One region of the Bradyrhizobium sp. WD16 genome, then DNA from elsewhere that is predicted to be linked to it. Evidence: riboswitches for the same ligand, from Rfam matches in the RefSeq annotation. Region 1 holds a riboswitch; each other region holds the start of a gene.
The links. Region 1 has a riboswitch for cobalamin ahead of DB459_RS12255 (ribonucleoside-diphosphate reductase subunit alpha). Riboswitches for the same ligand answer to the same signal wherever they lie in the genome.

Region 1 (7,391 bases):
CCGCTCGACGCCGAGCGAATCCGCCGCGCCCGGACCGATCGGCTCGGCCGGCTCGGGCTCTCCGCGGCGAAGATCAGGACGCTCAAGGCAATCGCCGGCGAGGTGATGAAAGGCCATCTCGACCTCGACGAACTCGCCGGGGCGCCGGCCGACGAAGCCCATGCGCGGCTGATTGCGTTGCACGGCATCGGCCCCTGGACCGCGGACATCTATCTCCTGTTCTGCCTCGGCCATGGCGACGCCTGGCCGGCCGGCGACCTCGCGGTGCAGGAAGCGATCCGGATCGCCTTCGTTCTGCCGACACGGCCGGGCACCAAGGAAACCATCGCGCTCGGCGACGCCTGGCGACCGTGGCGCGGCGCCGCGGCCCACCTGTTCTGGGCCTATTACAAGCTCGCCAAGGCGCCCGGTTTCGCCGCGGCGCCGGCACTGGCACCGGTGGAGGCAGGAACGGAACCAGCGACCAAGCCGGCGCGGAACCCGAACGCCGACCGCCGCTCCAGGCCCGAGGCGAAGCCCGCCGCGAGCGAGCGTTTGAAACGCGCGAAGCCCTGAAGGCGCGACAATGTCACACGGTTGTTGCGCTCGCCGCGTGCAAACACATGCGAGGGGCGCAACTGGAGGACACTCGGATGCGGTCGGCGCTCGAACAGGTCTACCGGGACACCCTGGCGGGCCGCGTCAGCCCACGAGATGGCCACATTTTGTCGCTCGCAACATGAACAAAACGCCCATTTTGGGCCCGTCTAAACGCTCTTCACAATGGCGTCACGCTGCATGTAGTATCTGGAATCATTGCTGCTTCGCAGTCGGGACACCAGGAGCGTTACTTGAACGCACATGTTCCACACGGCGGCTGGCCGGCGCTGGTCTTGAACGCGGACTTCCGGCCGCTGAGTTACTACCCGCTCTCGCTTTGGTCGTGGCAAGACGCGATCAAGGCGGTGTTTCTTGATCGCGTCAACATCGTCGCCAATTACGACCACGCGGTCCACAGCCCCTCCTTCGAAATGCAGCTGCCGAGCGTGGTGTCGCTCAAGTCCTTCGTCAAACCGAGCACCCATCCCGCCTTCACCCGTTTCAACGTTTTCCTGCGCGACAAGTTTTCCTGCCAGTACTGCACCGCCAACGACGACCTGACCTTCGACCATGTCATTCCGCGCTCCCGGGGCGGCCAGACCACCTGGGAAAACGTCGTCGCCGCCTGCTCGCCCTGCAATCTGAGGAAGGGCAACCTGACGCCGGAGCAGGCCAGGATGTTTCCGCGGCAGGCGCCCTACGCGCCGACAGTCCACCAGCTCCATCGCAACGGCCGGTTGTTTCCGCCGAACTACCTGCACGACAGCTGGCTCGACTATCTCTACTGGGATACCGAGCTCGATCCGTAAGGGGCGCGGCGGCCTGATGAGATGCGGCGCCCCATGAGAGCATCAAGCGCGACATAGGGGCTATCTGCGCATGACCGACCTTAGCCGGCGCGACGGGGGAGTTGCCGCCACCCCGATGCAAAATCCCGAGGCCAAGGCCGTGGTCCCCACTCGCAAGATCGCTCTCGAGGAGCACTTTGCGACGGCGGAGCTCGCCAAGAAATACGTCGCCAGGCCGACTCGGAGCGATACGCTGTTCGCCGACATCGAGCGTCGCCTCGTCGACTTCGACCAGCTGCGGTTGGAGGCGATGGACATGGCCGGCATCGATCTTGCCGTGCTGTCGGCGACGACGCCGGGTGCACAGGCGGCTGCCGACACCAGCACTGCGATTCGCCTCGCGCGCGAGGCCAATGACCTGCTGGCGCGGGAAGTGCAGAAGCGGCCGCGCAGATACGCCGGATTTGCCCATCTTCCGACGCAAGACGGCGTAGCCGCCGCTGCCGAACTGGAGCGCGCCGTCAAGGAGCTTGGCTTCAAGGGCGCGCTCATCAACGGACAGACCGGGGGACACTATCTCGACGCCGACATGTACCTGCCGTTCTGGGAGCGCGTGCAGGACCTGGATGTTCCAGTCTACCTTCATCCCGGCGAGCTCGCCGACCAACCAGCGATGTTTGCAGACCGGCCCGAGCTCAACGGCCCGGTCTGGGCCTGGACGGCCGACACCGCCGCGCATGCGCTGCGCCTCGTTTTCGCCGGAACTTTCAAGCGTTTTCCGAGGCTGAAGATCATCCTCGGCCACATGGGCGAGACGCTGCCTTACCTGCTGTGGCGCTTCGACAGCCGCTGGCAAATGGAACTGGGCGTCGAACTTTCGCACGACGAGTTGCCCTCCACCATCATCAGGCGCAACATCGCCATCACCACGTCCGGCGTCTGCGACCCGAATGCGCTGGTCGGCGCCATCGGAGCGCTCGGCGAGGACAGCGTCATGTTCTCCGTCGACTATCCTTATGAGGATTCGAAAACCGCCGGAGCCTTCATCGAATCCGCGCCGATCAGCGAAACCGTGCGCGCCAAGGTGTGCCACGGCAACGCCGAACGGATCCTGCGCCTATAGCCGCGCCTCGCTCATTAATCACCGCACGCCGTAGCTCGGCGCCACGCGCTTGATGAGGCGGGCAATGCGCAGATGGGGCCGATCGGAACGCGGGCCGGCACCAGCACGCCCGCCCCCTCCCATCGCGCTCGCCATGGACGCTCGATGTTGCCGCCAGCGCTTAATCTCTTGTTCATGATCACTCGGGGCCAGGCAGTTTAGTGCCACCTCAAGAGCGATGACGGTACAGCAGAGGCCGCTCGCGAATTTATTGACCTTCGGTGACGTTGCAACGCTCGTGCGAACCGCGTAACTAGAACCGGCGTGTCCGCAGCGGATCGAGAATGTCGGCCTCGTCGCGCCTCTTCGAACGATTGGCGCAGGGACGACGGTGGACACCTGGCTTCCGAGAGGGGGAGACCATGACCGACACTTCGCGCCTGCTTGGGCTTTCGCGCCGTCATGTCCTTGCCGGGCTCGCCGCCGCTCCGGCCTTGAGCGCGGCCTCGCCGGCGGCCGCAAAGACGGCCGCCACGCACTGGACGCCACAACAGGCCCAGGCCGCACTGAAAGACGCCAAGGGCACCAAGCTGGTGCTGCTCGGGACCGGCGCAGGCCCGGTGCCCGGCCGCTCGCGGCAGATGACCTCGCACGTCATGGTCAGCAACGGTTCGGCCTATGTGGTCGATTGCGGCATGGGGGTCACGGATCAATACGCACGCACCGGCATCCCGTTCAGTGCGCTCCGGTCTATCTTCATCACCCATCAGCACCCCGACCACAATATCGAATACGGTCCGCTGCTGGTCGTCGGCTGGATCCAGGGTCTGCCGCTCGACATTCGCGCCTTCGGTCCGCCGCCGCTCAAGCAGATGACCGAGGACTTCCTGCGCGCCTACAAGCAGACGGTCGATTTCTGGGCTGAGGACTTCAACATGAAGCCGCTCACTGCGGTCGATGTGAAGGAAATCTCCAGCGCCGGCCCGGTGACGCAGGACGATAACGTCAAGGTCTCTTCGGTGGTCGTCCAGCATCCGCCGGTGAAGCCGGCGCTCGGCTATCGGTTCGATTTCAAGGATCGTTCGATCGCCTTTTCCGGCGACACTGTGCCGCTGGAAGCTGTCGCGGTCATGGCCAAGGGCGCCGACGTGCTCGTGCACGAGACCATGTATGTTCCAGCCGTCGAGAATTACATCAAAGAAGCGATCGCCAAGGGGCGGCCGGTCAAGTTCGACGCCTTCATGGCGCATATGAAGGCCGACCACACGCCGTCGGAGGACGTCGGTCGTATCGCGCAGGAAGCGGGCGTCAAAACGCTGGTCCTGTCGCATCTCACGCCCCCGCTCGACAGCATCACGGACGACGTCTGGCGCGAGCCGGCGGCGAAATACTTCAAGGGCAAGATCATCGTCGCAAAGGACCTGATGGTCGTGTGAAACACTCAGCAGCGTGTCGGCGCTCCGTTCCGGGCATCGACTCGCTTCTGACCCCCTGAACGTCGACATGCGCCCAGCTCCATCGCAACGGCCGGCTGTTCCCGCCGAACTACCTGCACGACAGCTGGCTCGACTATCTCTACTGGGACACCGAGCTCGATCCGTAGGTGCGACGGCCTAACCGTCGAAGCCGCTGAGGCAAGCAAGAACCGCTCACACGTTATGGCCGCTTCGGAGCGATACCGGAGCGGCCATGGTGTTTTTGGTAGACCCCGCGCGGTGATGGCGGCGGGGGACGGAGCGTGGGCGCGCGCAGCGAATCGATGTGTTCGCAGACGGCCTGCAGCGTCACAGGCCGGAAGAAGAGCTCGACATCGTCGAACTTGGTGAGCAACATGGTGGCGCGCCTCGCAATCCCGCGAAGGCGCTCGACCGTTGCCCCTATTCCGGCAGCGACCGTGGCCGGGCCGTACGACAGATCGGCGGTTACTGATCGAAGTTCGTCGATGAAGCGCTCGTATTCCGCATGAATCGTCTGCAAGCCTCCCGGGTGCTCAGCAAGGCAAAGATGCCGCGGCATCGGAGTGTCCCTGAGCCTTGCACCAGCGTGTTCCTTAACGACCTGATAAACGGCCGACATGTCTCGGAACAGCCGACATCGAGTCGTCTCGAAAGCATCTAGTCTAGGCCGGCAGGGACCCCCCGCATTCCACAGGGAAAGGGATCTTAGACCCTTAACGAATCGTTGACACTTCATCGCGAATATCACCATATATGGACGTCACGGTTCCGCTGGATCGCAAGATTTAGTGGCTAAGAGGGAAGCCGGTGAACCGTGCGAAGGCGCGGAATTCCGGCGCTGCCCCCGCAACTGTCAGCAGCGAGCTGTTTCCGAACGAATGTCACTGGCTTAAGGCGCCGGGAAGACAGGAAGCGAGCGACGACCTGCGAGCCAGGAGACCTGCCGCGACAAACTGAACGTCCACGGGCGGGGTGTCCCGGCGGTCGCTTGCATGCGCCGTCGGCATTCTCTCGTCGGCGCTTCTGCAGCGTCCTCCTTTGCCCCGCTCAAACACAACGCGCGCATCACGGGGCCCTTGATGTCTTCAAACCTGCACCACGCGGAGGCCACCTCCGCTCCCATTATCCAGTTGCGTCCGGAATCGCTTGCTGCCGTTCCCAGCGAGCCTGCCATGCAGATCATCCGACGCAACGGCAAGGTCACGCCGTTCGACTCCGCGAAGATTGCGGTGGCGATGACCAAGGCTTTCCTCGCGGTGGAGGGCTCGAGCGCCGCTGCGTCGCGCCGCTTCCATGAGAGCGTCGAGCAATTGGTGGCCGAGGTCGTCGCAACCCTGATGCGACGTGCAGGCGAGGGGCGCACCTTCCATATCGAGGACGTCCAGGACCAGGTCGAACTCGCCTTGATGCGCAGCGAGAACCACAAGGTCGCGCGCGCCTATGTGCTGTACCGCGAAGAGCGGTCGCGCCAGCGCGCCGAGGAAGCGGCCGCACAGCCGGCGCCTGCCGCCACGCCAGCCCTGCACGTCACGTTGGCCGACGGTTCGCGCGTCGGTCTCGACACCAAGCAGCTCGCGCTGATCATCGGCGAAGCCTGCGCCAGCCTTGACGGTGTCTCTGCGGCTCCCGTGCTCGCCGAGACCACTCGTAATCTCTACGACGGCATCAGCCAGGACGAGCTGACGCTGGCATCGATCATGGCCGCGCGCACGCTGGTCGAGCAGGAGCCAAACTACACCTATGTCAGTGCACGTCTGCTGCTGGACAAGCTGCGCGGCGAGGTGCTGTCCTACGTCCACGGCATGCCGACATCCGCCTCGCAGGCCGATATGGCGACGCGCTATGCCGACTATTTCCCGGCCTATGTGAAGACCGGCATCGCCGCCGAACTGCTCGATCCCGAACTGGCCCGCTTCGATCTCAGCAGGATCTCGGCCGCTCTGAAGCCCGAGCGCGACCTGAACTTCCAATTCCTCGGCCTCCAGACGCTCTACGATCGCTACTTCCTGCACGTTCACGGCAAGCGGATCGAATTGCCGCAAGCCTTCTTCATGCGCGTGGCGATGGGGCTGGCGGTGCGCGAAATCGACCGCGAAGCCAAGGCGATCGAATTCTACGATCTCCTGTCGTCGTTCGATTTCATGGCCTCGACGCCGACGCTGTTCAATTCGGGTACGCTGCGCCCGCAATTGTCGTCCTGCTTCCTCACCACCGTTTCGGACGACCTCGACGGCATCTTCAAGTCGATCAAGGATAATGCGCTGCTCGCAAAGTATTCCGGTGGCCTCGGCAACGACTGGACGCCGGTCCGCGGCCTCGGCGCGCACATCAAGGGCACCAACGGCGAAAGCCAGGGCATCATTCCGTTCCTGAAGGTCGCCAACGACACCGCGATCGCCGTCAACCAGGGCGGCAAGCGCAAGGGCGCGGTTTGTGCCTACCTCGAGACCTGGCACGTCGACATCGAGGAATTCCTCGACCTGCGCAAGAACACCGGCGACGACCGCCGCCGCACTCATGACATGAACACCGCCAACTGGGTGCCGGACCTGTTCATGCAGCGCATCGATTCCGACAGAGAATGGACGCTGTTCTCGCCTGACGAGACGCCCGATTTGCACGATCTGTACGGCGAGGCATTCAAGGCAGCCTACGAGGCCTATGAAGCCAAGGCGAGAGCCGGCGGCATGCGTATCTTCAAGACTGTGCGCGCGACCGACCTCTGGCGCCGCATGCTGACCATGCTGTTCGAGACCGGCCATCCCTGGATCACCTTCAAGGACCCCTGCAACCTGCGTTCGCCGCAGCGTCACATGGGTGTGGTCCATTCCTCCAACCTCTGCACCGAGATCACGCTGAACACCTCGGCCGATGAGGTCGCGGTCTGCAATCTCGGCTCCGTCAACATGCTCAGCCATGTCGGGCCTGACGGCCTCGACCAGGCCAAGCTGAGGCGGACGGTGACGACTGCGGTCCGAATGCTCGATAACGTCATCGACATCAATTTCTACACGATCCCGGAGGCGCGCCGCTCCAACATGCGTCACCGGCCGATCGGACTTGGCCTAATGGGCTTCCAGGAGGCGCTTCAAGTCCAGCGCATCCCAGTTGCGTCCGATGCAGCGGTGGCTTTCGCCGACCTCAGCATGGAAGCGATCTCGTTCCACGCGGTCGAGGCGTCGTCCGATCTCGCCGCGGAGCGCGGGCGCTATCCGAGTTTTGAGGGTTCGCTGTGGTCAAAGGGCGTCTTGCCGATCGATTCCATCCAGCTGCTCGCCGACGCCCGCGGTGGGCTCGACGTGGACCGTTCCTCGACGCTCGATTGGGACCGCTTGCGCAAGAAGCTCACAGCAAGCGGAATGCGCAATTCGAACGTGATGGCGATCGCGCCGACCGCGACGATCTCCAACATCTGCGGCGTCTCGCAATCGATCGAGCCGAACTACCAGAACTTGTTCGTCAAAT
Region 2 (7,391 bases), 1.1 Mb from region 1:
TCGCTCGAGGATGCGCGTCAAGACGAAACCCAGAGTCTTTCGTTCCGACGAAACCGGAGCGTCAGAGGATATTCCAAGGAGGCGCGGCTTGCGTCAACGCTCCCGCAGGCCGAAGCCGATACCGAGCCAGCCCGCGCCGGCGACGATCAGGTCGATGCCGAGGAACAGGCCGAGCACATAAAGCGTATCGATCGGCCAGTGCGACAGGATGATCAGGCCAAGCAGGAACGTGACGAGGCCGGACAGCGCGATCCAGACCCATGGCGCCTCGTGCTTCATGCCGAAGGCGAGAACGATGCGGACGAGGCCGGACGCCGTCAGCGACACGCCGAGGACCAAGGTGAGAAACGCCGCGGCGAGCAGTGGATTCTCGAAGGTGACGAAGCCGGCGACGACGTAGAGCACGCCGATCAGCCCCCACAGCACGGTCTTGCTCCAGCTGTCGAGCTGGAACGCACTGACGATTTCGGCGAGGCCGACGATCATCATCATGGTGCCGACTACGAGGACGCTGGCGACCGTCGCTGTCAGCATGCTGCCCAGCGCGATGATGCCGGCGATCACGTAGATGACGCCGAGCGCGATGATCCAGGCCGACCTGACCTGCCATGGCTTGGGCCCTGGCCGGGATTGATCGAGATTTAAGTTGCCGGAAACTTGGGTCATGACGATTCTCCATGGCCGAAAATGGCCAAAACCGATCCGACTTCCGCACGCGAGACATTCAGCCGGACACGGCGCAGGCGACGCTCAAACGACGGTCCACAACGTGGCTGTGCCTGTGCGTCCTGCCATGCTGCTCAATCAGGAATTGTCAGACTTGATCCATGTCAACGTGGCGCCGTCATAACGACGGTGCCGGACCACCGATGGCGCACGGCGGGGCCGGCGCCTTCATGGCGTCCAGCCGCTCATGATCAGCGCCGCTGCCTCTTGCGGTGATAGAGGCCGCTGAAGGACGCCTCGCTGCCGCCGCGCGCCCGCACGGCGCAGCATATCTGACGTGAGATCGTCTGCCGGCGACCCTTCGATGCGACAGCTGGGACGTCCCGCCCCGGTCAGGCCACGTGATTGCCGATTCGTGCCTCCTCCTGACCGCAATTCTGGGCGGCGGCAACGACGCAGCGTGCGCCTCGGTTCACCTTCGCCCGCTCATGCCCTTCCTTGCTGACACCGTCGACCGGAGCCGACGCCAGCCGATCACGACGCCTGTGGCGCTGAAGAGTAAGCCGAAGCCGCATAACGAGACGATCAATGCGCTCTGCAGGTAAGGATGCGACCGGAGACCGGGTAAATCCGCGGTATGAAGCGCGCTGTACAGCCATCGATAGGCTCGTCGCGATCGATCGAGTCTCTCCAGAATCTCGCCGCTCGCGCCGTCGACCTGAAGCCAGACATCGTTGCAGATCGAGCGATAGACGGGGGCTCCGGGCACGGACGATCTGACCGGATAGTGATCGTTCGTCGCCACGATCCTGGGCGCAGCACATCCATCGGCAAGTCGTTGGACGAGATCGCCGACTTCGCCAGCTTCCAGGAAGCCGCCGGGTGATCGCGATCCGGCTCCCGCCATTGGGACGAGCGTTTGGCCGTCGAATCCGATTCGTTCTCGACGGTAGAACCGTCCGTCAAACACGAACCATTCGACCTCTCTCGCGGTCGAAGAGATTTTCTGGGAATGGTTCTCGGTCGGGTCACGCCACAGCGGCGGCGTCCCGAGCGCCATGCGTTCCGCCTCGGTCAACTGGCCACGGGAAAACAGGCGGCCATGATCCATCGACAGCCAGCCGCTGAAAGTCCAGGTGAGCACAAAGCTCCCGCAGATGAGTCCGAGCAGGTGGTGCCAGCCCTGCCAACCGGCGCGCGACCATTTGAGACGGCGTGAGAGCGGCCTCCATCTGGCCACACCGAGCACGCTGCCCGAGATGGCCGCAATCATGGCCAGCAGGGACAGCCGCCATACCACCGCGTCCCATAACGTCCATCGATTTCGCAAGGACGTTGGATATATCCAGTGCACGACGCTGCCGGCATAATTCCACCACCGCTGTGATCGAGTGGTGTCGAGAACAACCTCGCCGGTCATAGAGGAGACGTAGATTTCGGTTCCGTTCGCGTCCTGCAAGGCGACGCGATACAATGGCCTATGCCGGTCGAATGCGTTCGGAACCGTCCATTGGTCGTAGTCCGTCACCGCGGTCGCAATTGCCCGTGATGCGTCCATTCCGCGACGACGTGCGTTGTCCTTGGCGATATCGAGCGCCAATTGAGCGCCCGCGACGGCAGCAGTGGAGAGGTCGCCGGCGTGGACAGATCTGGTGCCTGACGTTCCGCTCACCACATAGACCGGCCCGTCGATTCGCTGCAGCAGCCGGACTCGCGTCGCATCATTGATCCCGCCGGCGATCACCGCCTCACTGGGGTCTCGGACGACTAGCGACAGGTCGATCGGGATCAAGCCTTCGAACCGCTGCGTCTCTTTCAGGGACGGGAACGGAACAAAGTGCATCACGATCCCGCTCGCGAACCACATGGCGAACAACGCGCAGAACGCCACCCCCAGCCATCGATGAGTTAACCGAAGCAGATACATGGCTAGATCAGCACATCACCATTTGAATGCGGCGGAAAGCTCATAGGTTCGCGGAGCTCCGAGCAGAACCTGATCGGGATAGAACGGATCACCCCAAATGGCATAACGCTTGTCCGTCAGATTTCGTATGCGGAACGTCACCCGGGTCTGCTCGACTGCATCGAAGACGGACTTTGGGATGTCGACGAATGCATAGGCATCCGCGACGGTGTAGGCCTTCAGCGCAACCGTGTTGGCATCGGTGTTGTACCGATCGCCGACGTGACGTGCGGATATGCCGACCTCAACAGGCCAAGGGGTGGAGAATTGATAGGACGTTCCGGCGTTGGCTACGACACGGGGTACGTTCGGCGGGGCATTCCCGGAAAACGAGCCGCCGGCAAAGGTGTAGTCGGCATACCGCGCATCGACATAGGCGACGTTGCCCCAGATCTTCCACGCCGGCGTCAGGCGGATGGCGGCAGCCAGTTCCACGCCCTTCGATTCCTGCCGTCCGGCGATGTTGAGCTGCATTCCACCGGCCGCTGCATAGACGTTCTTTCGCAAGACGTCGAATAAGGAGAAGGACCATTCCGCCCTGTTGTCCCAGAACAGGTGCTTGACGCCCGTCTCATAGGTGCGGGACGTGGTCAAATCGAGCGGCTGGCGCGGCCCGAGCAGGAAGGTGTTGTTCGCCGAGACGTCCGCACCGGTGGCATATTGGCTGAAGAAGGTCAGGCCGGGGATGGCTTCCCAAGTATAGCCGATCCGGCCCGTCAGCGGCGTCCAGGATTTTGAGAACGGAAAGCCCGCCTTCTCCGCGCCGTTGACATCGGTCGAATTTCGGTCGAGCCCGATATGCTCCAGCCGCAAGCCGCCAACGAGCGCGAATGTTCGCGTGATCTTCAGGCGGTCTTCTACTGACAGTGACTCATTGTCGATCCTTGCGGTCTGCTGCTGCGTCGTCAGAGGCCCGTAGTATCCCCTGATCGGATCGACCAGCGTGACCAGGTCGTGCGGGAAATTGGCCGCGCCCGGGCGGACGAAGTCGAGGCCGCTCGCCGCAAAGGTTGCCACCAATCGGTTTCCCAAGCCCGCGATGTCGGAGTCCCACGTCAAATCGGTGATGCTTCCCGCCAGTTTCTGGTTGTGCGCCACGAAGAACCGCTCTCGATCGACCAGGTTCAGACTGGCGTTGAATGCTTCCACCTCGTTGTTGAACCACTCACGTTCCGCGCCGTAACCATAGACTTGGCTCTTCAGTGTCAGATTCGGCGCAACAGTGAGCTCGAAACCGCCACGAAGCCACAGCTCCTTTGCATCGGTATGGTTGTCGAGTACGTTGTAATTGGTCGTGAAGGTGCGGTCATCGATCGTGACGGGCCCGAGATTCGAACCATTGTAGTTCGAGACGTAGCTTCCGGAGACGATGCCGGTCGTGGCATGGGGGCCGCTGAATGCGGCAGAGACCAGCGGTGCGCCCCAGTAGGCCTTCGACCGGTCTTCCTTGTACTCGATGGCCCCCCAGATCTTGAAATTGTCCGATAGGCGGTAGTTCAGTCGACCTGACACATCCAGTAACCCGGTGTTCGTATCGTCGACAAAGCCGCTTAGCGACGACCGGCTGATATCGAACCGGTAGTCCAGTCCCTGAATGTTGGTGCTTCCGCCTGAGCCGTAGTAACTGCGGAAGGACGATAGTGAGTCGTATGAGAAGAGCGCCTCGTTCCGGATCGGGCCGGTGTGCGGTTGTTTCGTCACGAAATTGACGGCGCCGCCACTCGCGCCTTCTCCTGACATAAGAGAAGCGGGTCCTTTCAGGAATTCGACGCTTTCCAGATTGGCCGTGTCCATGAACCGAGACGTCATGTTCTGAGGGCCGACCTTGATGCCATTGTAGAGCACATTGATCTGGCTGTTGGTAAAGCCGCGCATTGAGAAGGCTGACGGCTCGGCGGGATTATCGCCCGACGTCACGCCGACCGCGCCCTGCGCCACTTCCGTTACTGTTCGATAGCCGCGGTCGCCGATGGTCTGTTGCCCGATCACTTCGATGGTCGCGGGAACCTCGCGCGCGCTCAAGCCCAGTCGCGAAGCGCTTTCGGCAACGGTTCCGGTGTTGAGCGGCGTCTGCACCGCGTTTCGGGCGTCTTCCTTCTGCTCGGTGGCGTTGGATGTCGCTCCGATTGGTGCTGCCGGGCGCGGGCGCGATCCCGAATCGCGGCTCCGCTTTGTCCCCGTTCGATTTTGGGTCGCCGGCGGAGAGACCTCGATAGGCGGCAGCTGACTGGAAGAGGGAAGCTGCTGTCCCTGCGCGGCAGAGACGTCAAGCGCGAGCATGGAGACGAGAAAGCCGGATGCAAACAGGAAATTGCGGCGCGGGTCGCCGGTGGTGGCAGAAGACAAGGTTCGGACCTCGGTATGACGTCAGTGGCACGTCACAGCGAGCCAAGTTTCACCTTTAGGCCGACAACCTTCAGTGAAGCAATGTCTGTACTCCCCGACCGACATTTTCGCGTGTGACCACGGCTGACGGCAGGTCTCCTGGCTCGCGGGTCGTTACCTTGCGTCGCCTTCCCGGGGCCGAGTCGCCCAGTGGCTCGTGACACAAGGTTCGCCGCTTACAGTTGCGGGGGCAGCTGCGGAATCGAGCAAGCTTCCTTGCACCGCATTCCCTTTTCATCCCCAATAATGAGGAACCGTCCCGAATATCTAAAGCTATGTCGCGCTGGGAGTCAAATGCAGCCGCCGCCAGCAGCGCGGCTGAGATGGCGCCATCATTTGTTTGTTCAGCCAACCAGGTTTGGGGTCGTCAGCGGACGGTCGTGCCGTCTTGCGTCGGGGCAATCGGTCGGAGAAATTCGGACAATCGGCGTGGTCAGAGGAAGCCTTCTACTTTTCTCGAATTGCGCCATGAGCCCCGACGCGCCAATGGGCTAACAGCATACAGAGGCAAGGATTCAAATCAGCCTCGTCGCCTTCAAGCCGGCATGGCCGTGCCGGCCGATGTTGGGCGGTAGCGCACAGTGGTGCCGGGCGGCGGCACCAGCATGCCTCCGCTTCAGAGACTGCCAGCGTACGAATCTCGGCATTCGCTTCGAAGCATCACTGTCGAATCGACTGGTACCGACGGCCTCGACTGCTCACGCCTCCGGCGATGAACATCCGACAGACAGCGCGTCTGTCGCAAAAGTTGGAATACTCATTTCGTGCGACCGCCGAAAAACAGAATAGTCCGTGACATCCATACATTTTATGGTGGAAGCATCGAGACCTGCTCAACAGGAGCCGCCGTGACCAGCCCGTTTTTCGTCTCCCGTCGTTCCCTGCTCAGCGTGCTTGCGGGAGGCCTCGTCGCCGGCAGCGCAGGAGCGCAAACCAGGCGAGGCTCGGATAGCGATCTCGGCGGGGTCACGCTGCGCGTGGCCCATTACAAGGGCGGTTGGCGCGCCCTGCTTCGGGCCGCCGGGGAAGACAAGACGCCATACAAGATCGACTGGAAGGAGCTCAACAACGGCGTCCTGCACATCGAGGCGCTCAACAGCGATGCCCTCGATCTCGGTTCGGGCAGCGAAATTCCTGCAATGTTCGCCGCCCGCCAAAATGCCAATGTGCGCTTCATCGCTGTGTCGCACGAGGACCTCAACACCCAGGTCACCGTCGCTGCCAAGGATTCGCCGATACGTTCGATCGCGGATCTCAAGGGCAGGAAGGTCGGTTACGTGCGCGCAACGACCGCCCACTATTTCCTGTCCAAGCAGCTCGAGGAGGTCGGCCTTTCCTTCAACGACATCGACGCCATCAACCTGACGCCGTCCGACGGCTATTCGGCCTTCACCTCCGGTAAGCTCGATGCCTGGGCGATCTACGGTTACAATGGTCAGCTCGCCATATCCAGGCAGGGAGCGCGCCTCCTGAAGACCGGCGTTGGCTATCTTTCCGGAAATTTCCCGGTCTATGCCAACCCGAAGGCCATCGACGACGCCTTGCGTCATGCGGCCATGGCCGACCTTTTGCTCCGGATCCAGCGCGCCTATGCCTTTGCCAACAAGAATTTCCCGGTCTACGCCGCGGCACAAGTGGCCGAAACGCATTTGCCGCTCGACGATATCCTCGATCAGTTCGCCCATCGCAGCACCGACTTTTCGCTCGTCGGCGTGACACCGGATATACCCGATACCCATCAAAAGGTCGCCGACACCTTCCTCAAGCTCGGCGTTCTCGACACCCGGGTCGAAGTCGCAAGGTTCTGGGACACCAGCTTCAGCGAGATCCTCGCCAACGGCGCGGCCAAGCTGGCAACGCAGTGACGCGATCGCTGACCGGCGCATTCTGATGGACGTAGCGCGCTGAGAATGAAGCGAACTTCGGATTCGGGGCTCTAGTGTCCCGGTTCTAGCGTTCGTATTTCCTTGCAGCGAGCACTTCTACGAACGTTAGAACCAAAGGGACACTAGTGTCCTGTCTCCGAATTACCGCCCCATTTGCCTCACGCTCGCACGGTCATTCGGAGACATAAGGACACTAGCAAAATCAAAGTGCTAGTGTGGCTTATGTCTCGCAATTGCCTACGAGAGGTTCGCCGCAAAGGCGGTAGGTAATTGCGAGACGCCACACTAGCATGATTATGATTCTAGTGCGGTTTTGGATCTGACGCGCGTATGAAGAGTTCGCTGCAATACTGATACGAGCGTCAGATCCACCGCACTAGACAGCTTCAGCGCTTTGAGGCTGCTGTGGCCGTTCCTGCCGACGATGATGTGGTCGTGAGGAGCGTACTGATCGCGGTCACCCTGCCTTATGTCTGCTTCGGCATCGC
Region 3 (7,391 bases), 1.4 Mb from region 1:
TCTCTCCCTGGGCTGTGGCGATCATTGCAGCAAATGATTGCGCGAGACCGCCGCAATGTTCATGCAAAATGAGGCTCAATATGCCATTCTTATGCACGTTTCGTGCATGAACAGGACCTCGTACGCATGATCCATCTCGACAGCTTCGACCTGAAGATTCTCGCGGCGCTGCAGGCGGAGGGCCGGCTCACCAACCAGGAGCTCGCCGATGTCGCCAGGCTGTCGGCATCGCAATGCTCGCGGCGACGCGCCCGCCTCGAGGAGGAGAAGATCATCCAGGGTTATTACGCCGATCTCTCCGCCGATGCGCTGGGCTTCAACGTCATCGCCCTGGTGCAGATCACCCTCGCCACCCACTCGCCCAACAACGCCAAGCGCTTCCGCGACCTGGTGCGGCGGGTCGATGCGATCCAGGAGGCCTATGCCCTGACCGGCGACGCCGACTATCTGCTCAAGATCGCCCTGCGCGATCTCAAGAGCCTGTCCGACATCGTCAACAACGTGCTGATGCCGCACGAGAGCGTCGCCCATGTGCGCTCCTCGATCGTGCTCGACTGCCTCAAGACGACGCGCCGGCTGCCGATCGGCAAAGCCGGATGAGGACACGCTCGCGCGTTAACCTGTTGTGCGATCGCCGGCCGAGTTGCCGAACCCATTTTGTGTCTCGCGACGGGTGCGGGCACCACATCGAGCATGACTCAACGAACGCGAATCACTTCTCGCCGATTCGTCCCTGCTTCGTTCCTCGACTGTTCGAAAGATTAACGCGACACGGAACATGCGTCGCATTGTGGGACGATGCCGGTAACGCCCATTCATCACAGGCGGACGAGGCACGCGTTAACCACTGATGAGCGCCACGCGATCAGGCGCCGCTGCCATCTTGTGCTTCTCTCTCGGTGTACGCACCACATCGAGCATGCTGCGCGCTGCGCGAATCGCATTTCGCTGATTCGGACCCGCTTCGTTCCACCGGTGTTCGAGAAGTTAACGGCACGACGACCGACGTCCTCCGCTGGCACAGTGGTGTTAACGCGTCTCACAACACAGATCACACGCCTCATCGCCATCTTGTGTCTGTCTCGCACAGGCAGCACCACATGGCGCACGGCTTCGCCTGCGCGAATCGCTGTTCGCCGATTCGGGCCCGGTTCGTTCCACCCGCGTTCTGATCGTTAACGGAGCGAGCACGAACGTCGCATTCCGGCACAACAGGCCGTCGCCTTGACTCCCGTCGTTAACAAACCCTAACGTCGATTCGACGGTTCCCTTCGGGGATCAAAAGGGAATGCGGTGGGGACACCACCAGACAAGCTCGCCGCAGGCGAGGTCAGGGTGTCCGATTCCGCAGCTGCCCCCGCAACTGTCAGCGACGAGCCTGCTGTCCAGCGCCACTGGGAAATTCGGTCCCGGGAAGGCGACATCAGGTGATGACCCGCGAGCCAGGAGACCTGCCGTCGATCGTGGTCACACGCGGCAATGTCGGTCGGGGAGTACAGGCATTGGTTTCATCGACGCATCCTGCGTCATGAACCTCGGTCGCGGTGACGTGCCACCGACGTCAACCGAGGCCATTCATGCCCGCCGTCTTTGTTTCCGCAGGGACTCGCCGCACCCGCTGGCTCGCCACCAGCTGTCTTGTGTCCTGTCTTGCATCCTGCCCTGCAATCCCCGTTCTCATCGCCACCGCGGCCGACGCCCAGCAGGCCACCCCACTGCCGGCGATCACGGTCGCCGCAAGCCGGCTCGACAGCGCCACCAACACCATCGTCGGCGCCTCGAGCACGGTCATCTCCGCCGCCGAGATCGCACGCTCGCCGGCGCAGTCGCTGCAGGACATCATCGCCCAGACCCCCGGCGTGCAGGTGCAGTCCACCTTCGGCATCGCCAACGGCGCCTACACCGCGGTCGACCTGCGTGGCTTCGGCGCCTTCGCCAGCGCCAACACCCTGGTCCTGATCAACGGCCGCCGCGTCAACGACCTCGACCTCATGGGGGTCGACTTCTCGACCATCCCGCGCGATTCCATCGAACGCATCGAGATCACCCGCGGCAATTCCGGCGCGGTGCTCTATGGCGACAACGCCGTCGGCGGCGTCATCAACATCGTCACCAAGACCGCCGTCGATGGTCCGCCGGCGAGCATGAAGGCGGAAGCCGGCACCGGCTCCTTCAACCAGCGCCAGGGCGTGGTCTCCGCCGCCGTCAATCAGGGGCCGTGGTCCTCGTCGGCCTTTGGCAATGTCTTTTCATCGGGCGGCTGGCGCACCAACAACGCCATCAACCAGGTCAACGGCGTCGGCGACCTCCGCTACACGACGCCGGACTTCACCGCCTTCCTGAACCTCGCCGGCGACAACCAGCACATCGGCTTTCCCGGCGGACGCCGGGTCGATCCCACCACCGGAGCCAGCCAGATCGCGACCGATCCGCGCGGCTCCTCGACACCGTTCGACCATGGCGACAAGCAGGGCATCAATGCCACCGCCGGATTCACCACGACCTTGCGGGACGGCGTCGACCTGATCGTCGACGGCGGTGTCCGCGTCAAGAAACAGCAATCCGCCTTCTTCGGCGACGTGCCGCTGTCGAGCTTCAACGCGAGCTTCAGCGACAGTCACCTCAGCACCTGGTCGTTGACACCTCGGCTGTCGATCAAATCGGTCCTGTTCGGCCTGCCCTCCACCGTTCTGACCGGGGTCGACTTCCACGACGCGACCTACCATTCCAGCCGCTCGCAATATCGCAGCTCCGCACCGGTCCACGTCTATGATCTCGGCCAGCAGACCCTCGCGGCCTATTACCAGCAGACCGTGAGTGTTCTGCCGACCACCGACCTGACTTTGGGTGGCCGCATCCAGCGCACCCTGGTGACCGCGCGCGACACGCTCGATCCGACCGCGCCGAATTACTTCGGTGACGCCCAGCAACTGCCGCTCGATCAGGCGCAGACCAACACCGCCGTCCTCGGCGGCCTCGAACATCGCTTCAACGAGGTGTTCACCGGCTTCGCCCGCGCTGCCAGCGCCTTCCGCACGCCCAATGTCGACGAGCGGGTCAGTTCCGGGCCGATGTTCGACGCCTTCTTCAACCCGGTGGCCAACAATTTCGACATCAAGACCCAGACCTCGTATGACGTCGAGACCGGCCTGCGCGTCAACGCCGGTCGCTTCGAGATGCAATCCAGCGTCTACGACATGGAGCTGACCAACGAGATCCATTACAATCCGGTCAGCTTCTACAACTACAACCTCGACCCGACCCGCCGTTACGGCAGCGAGACCAGCGCCAGCTATCGCATCAATGACAGCCTGCAACTACGCGGCGGCTTCACCTATACCCGCGCCGTGTTCCGCGAAGGCCAATATGCCGGCAGCGACGTGCCGCTGGTGTCGCGCTATTCCGGCAGCGCCGGCGTCAGCTGGGACATCTTCGACAAGTATCTGGTGTTCGACGCCACGTTGCGGGCCTGGTCGAGCCGCCGCATGGACAACGATCAGCAGAACCTCCAGCCGAAGATCCCGGCCAATGCCACCGTGGACGTCAAGCTGAGCGGGGCCTATGAGCGCTACTTCTGGTCGGCCGGCATCAACAATCTGTTCAACGTCGCCTATTACGACTACGCCATCGCCAGCGCGACGACCCGGGGCGTGTTCAACGCCTATCCGCTTCCGGGCCGCACCTATATGGTGAAGGCCGGGGCGACATTCTGAAGGAGGCAAGGCAATTTGGCCGAATTCCTGGCTCAGTCTCTGCATCACGCACATCGTCGTGGCCGGGCATGTCCCGGCCATCGACGTCCTGCCTTGATCAATCGCTGCAAAGGCATCGATGCCCGGCATCAGGCCGGACATGACGAAAGTGGTCTAAAGATCACCTTGGCCCCCACCCTCCCATGACCACCCGCCTCTCGCCGCTCACCGCCAGCCTCCTGCTCGCCACGCTCGCGACCACCCTTGCGATCGTCTCGCTTGGCATCGGTCCGGTGCGGCTATCGCCGGAGGCCGTTCTCGCCGGGCTGCTCGGCGACGGCAGCGACATCAAGGCGATCATCGTCCGCGAGATCCGCCTGCCGCGCACCATCCTCGCGCTCGCCATCGGCGGCATGCTCGGCCTCGCCGGCGCGGCGCTGCAGGGCCTGCTGCGCAATCCGCTGGCCTCGCCCTCGCTGTTCGGCGCACCGCAATCGGCGGCTTTCGGCGCCGTGCTGATGATCGCGCTCGGCCTTGCCGACGTGCGCTCCTTCACGCTGCCGCTCGCCGCCATTGCCATGGCCTTCGTCTCGGTCTTCGTGCTGCTGGCGATCGCCGGCCGCAATGCCGGCCTCCTGCTCCTGATCCTTGCCGGGCTGGCGATCTCGAGCTTCGCCGGCGCCCTCACCGCGCTGGTGATGAACCTGTCGCCGAATCCCTTCGCCGCGCTGGAGATCGCCTTCTGGCTGCTCGGCTCGCTCGACGACCGCAGCTTCCAGCATGTCGCCATGGCGCTGCCGTTCATGGTGGCCGGCAGCATCGTGCTGATGCGCCGGCGCCATGCCTATCGGGTGCTGAGCCTCGGCGAGGAGGCGGCGCAGTCGCTCGGCATCGACGTGGCGCGGCTGCGGCTCGAGACGATCATCGGCGTCGCCCTAGGCGTCGGCGGCGCCGTGGCGGTCGCCGGCACCATCGGCTTTGTCGGGCTTGTCGCCCCGCATCTGGTGCGGCCGCTGATCGGCGCAGATCCAGGACGCCTGATGCTGCCTTCGGCGCTCGCCGGCGCCTGCCTGCTCGTCGCCTCCGACATCGCCGTGCGGCTGATTCCCGCGACCAGCGATCTCAAGGTCGGGGTGCTGACCGCGATCATCGGCGTACCGTTCTTCCTCTGGCTGATCGTACGCGAACGCCGCGCCCTGTCCGGGAGCGCCGCATGACCGACGCCTTTCTCGTCGTCGAGCATCTTTGCATCGCGCTCGCCGGCCGGCCGGTGCTCGACGACATCTCCTTCGCACTGCCGCAGCGCGGTCTCGTCGCCCTCGTCGGCCCCAACGGCGCCGGCAAGACGACCCTGCTCCGCGCCCTCGCCCGGCTTCTGACGCCGCGCGACGAGATGCGCGGCGCGATCCGGTTCGACGGCCGCGATCTTGCCGCCATGCCGCTCGCCGAGCGGGCGCTTCGCATCGCCTACCTGCCCCAGGGGCACCAGGTCCACTGGCCGCTGCCGGCGCGCGACGTGGTGGCGCTCGGCCGCACGCCCCACGGCGCCACTGATCCGTCGCGGCTCGTCAAGGCCGATGCCGCAGCGGTGGACCGCGCCATCGCCGCGGCCGAGGTCGCGGCCTTTGCCGACCGGCCGGTGACCGAACTCTCGGGCGGCGAGCGCAGCCGCGTGGCGCTCGCCCGCGTGCTGGCGGCCGAAGCCGGGGTGATCCTCGCCGACGAGCCGATCGCCTCGCTCGACCCGCGCTGGCAGATCGAGGTGATGAGCGTGCTGGCGCGCGTCGCCCGCGTCGATAGTCTCGTGGTGGTGGTGACGCACGATCTCGGCCTTGCCGCGCGCTTCGCCGATCGCGTGCTGGTGCTCGATCACGGCCGGCTCGCCGCCAGCGGCCCGGCCGAAACTGCGCTCAATGACGCGACGCTGCGCCAGGTGTTCAACATCGAGGTGTTTCGTGGCGCGCGCGACGGCGCTGCGGTCATCGTGCCCTGGGCGGGATCGAAGCCGTGAGGACGGCCTGGCGCGCAACCCTTGGCTCCGTCCTTGTGCTGGCCGCGCTCATCGCGCCATCCACTGCGGCGGAGGCGCCTCGCCGCGTCGTCTCGATCAATCTATGCACCGACCAGCTTTTGCTGGCGCTCGCCGATCCGTCCCAGATCGCCGGGCTCGGCCCCTATGCGCGCGATCCCGAACGCTCGTTCTTTGCCGCGCGCGCAATGCCCTTTCCGTCGCTGTCGGGCAAGGCCGAAGACGTGCTGGTGCGGCATCCCGATCTCGTGCTCGCCGGGCGTTTCACCAGGCGCGAGACGCGCGACCTCCTTGCCGCCAAGGGACTGACACTGATGACCCTGGCGCCGGCGCGCTCCATCGCCGAGACCGAGGCGCATATCCGCATGATCGGCGACGCCCTTGGTCATCCCGAGCGGGCGGCGGCCGAGATCGCGCACATCGAGGCGGCGCTGGCCCGCGCCCGCGCTGCCGCGGCCAAGCGGCCATTGCGCGTGCTCGGCGTCTCGCGCCGCGGCTGGATCAGCGGCACCGACAGCCTCAGCGCTTCGCTGCTATCGGCGGTCGGCCTCGCCAACGCGGCGCGCGATCTCGGCATCGGCACCGGCGGTTTCGCTTCGCTGGAGCAGATCGTCGCGGCCGGGCCCGATCTGCTGCTGATGGAGGAACACACCACCGCGGCGGAGGACCAGGGCCAGGCCTTCCTGCTGCATCCGGCCTTGATGCGGCTCTATCCGCCGGACAAGCGCATCCTGCTGCCGGAGCGGCTGATCACCTGCGGCGGCCCGATGCTGGCCGAGGCGATCGACCGGCTGACGACAGAACTGAAGCGGGTGGAAGGGCAGGAGAAATAGGGTCTTTCGTCATCCTGAGGCGCGAGCGAAGCCAGCCTCGAAGGATGGCGCGGGGACAGCTTTCACTGCCGGCCACCACACGCTCCTACATCACCCCGCCCTTCAGCCATAGCGGCAGGCCGGCGGCGATGAAGGCGACGCGGACCGCCACCTCGGCGACGGCCTGGTTGAGCCGGCCCTGGGCGTCGCGGAAGGCGCGCCCGAGCGACGTTTCGGGCACGAGGCCAAGACCGACCTCGTTGGAGACCAGCACGATGTCGCCGGGCGCCTGGCGCAGCACCGCAACCAGCCGCGCCGTCTCGTCGTCGACCTCCCTGCCGGCGTGCATCAGATTCGACAGCCACAGCGTAAGACAATCGACCAGCAGCGCGCTGTCGGCAGCGGCATTGTGTGCGACGGTCTCGCCCAGCGCCAGCGGTGCCTCGATCGTCTGCCAAACGGCTGGGCGCCGCGCCCGATGATGGGCGATGCGTTCCGCCATTTCGGTATCGCCCGCCGTCGCGGTGGCGAGATAGATCCGCCGCGTCGCGGTGCTCTCGGCGATCAGTCTTTCGGCGAAATTCGACTTGCCCGAACGGGCGCCGCCGAGCACGAGCGTAACCGTCATGTTGGCGCTCCCACGCGCTGATTGACCCCACTGATCCGCCAGTTGCCGGCGAGGCGGTCGATGCGCGTCAGTGACAAGGGATCGACGACAAAACGCAGCGCCGCGGCGGGATCGAGATCGAGCGCCACCGCGAGCGCGGCCCGCACGGTGCCCGAATGCACCACCAGCACGACGTCGCCGATCGGCACCGCACCGAGCCCGGCGCGCACCCGGGCGATCTGGCCGACGAA

Region 2: it holds a riboswitch for cobalamin, as region 1 does, so the genes downstream of both, DB459_RS07160 (TonB-dependent siderophore receptor) here and DB459_RS12255 (ribonucleoside-diphosphate reductase subunit alpha) in region 1, are expected to answer to the same signal.
Region 3: it holds a riboswitch for cobalamin, as region 1 does, so the genes downstream of both, DB459_RS05635 (TonB-dependent receptor) here and DB459_RS12255 (ribonucleoside-diphosphate reductase subunit alpha) in region 1, are expected to answer to the same signal.

Annotation. Positions count from the first base shown of each region.
Region 1 covers NZ_CP028908.1:2,650,765-2,658,155, reverse strand. The annotation lists gene DB459_RS12285 (DNA-3-methyladenine glycosylase) at 1-555, shown strand, start outside; gene DB459_RS12280 (HNH endonuclease) at 831-1,388, shown strand; gene DB459_RS12275 (amidohydrolase family protein) at 1,459-2,490, shown strand; gene DB459_RS12270 (MBL fold metallo-hydrolase) at 2,892-3,905, shown strand; partial or broken gene DB459_RS12265 (HNH endonuclease) at 3,971-4,072, shown strand; gene DB459_RS12260 (hypothetical protein) at 4,126-4,485, opposite strand; cobalamin riboswitch at 4,673-4,889, shown strand; gene DB459_RS12255 (ribonucleoside-diphosphate reductase subunit alpha) at 5,006-7,391, shown strand, end outside.
Region 2 covers NZ_CP028908.1:1,539,129-1,546,519, reverse strand. The annotation lists gene DB459_RS07170 (HdeD family acid-resistance protein) at 94-666, opposite strand; gene DB459_RS07165 (PepSY domain-containing protein) at 1,139-2,593, opposite strand; gene DB459_RS07160 (TonB-dependent siderophore receptor) at 2,609-4,912, opposite strand; cobalamin riboswitch at 5,089-5,291, opposite strand; gene DB459_RS07155 (ABC transporter substrate-binding protein) at 5,866-6,882, shown strand; partial or broken gene DB459_RS07150 (MAPEG family protein) at 7,309-7,391, shown strand, end outside.
Region 3 covers NZ_CP028908.1:1,206,260-1,213,650, forward strand. The annotation lists gene DB459_RS05630 (Lrp/AsnC family transcriptional regulator) at 127-600, shown strand; cobalamin riboswitch at 1,246-1,474, shown strand; gene DB459_RS05635 (TonB-dependent receptor) at 1,578-3,713, shown strand; gene DB459_RS05640 (iron ABC transporter permease) at 3,896-4,909, shown strand; gene DB459_RS05645 (ABC transporter ATP-binding protein) at 4,906-5,703, shown strand; gene DB459_RS05650 (ABC transporter substrate-binding protein) at 5,700-6,554, shown strand; gene cobU (bifunctional adenosylcobinamide kinase/adenosylcobinamide-phosphate guanylyltransferase) at 6,640-7,161, opposite strand; gene DB459_RS05660 (histidine phosphatase family protein) at 7,158-7,391, opposite strand, start outside.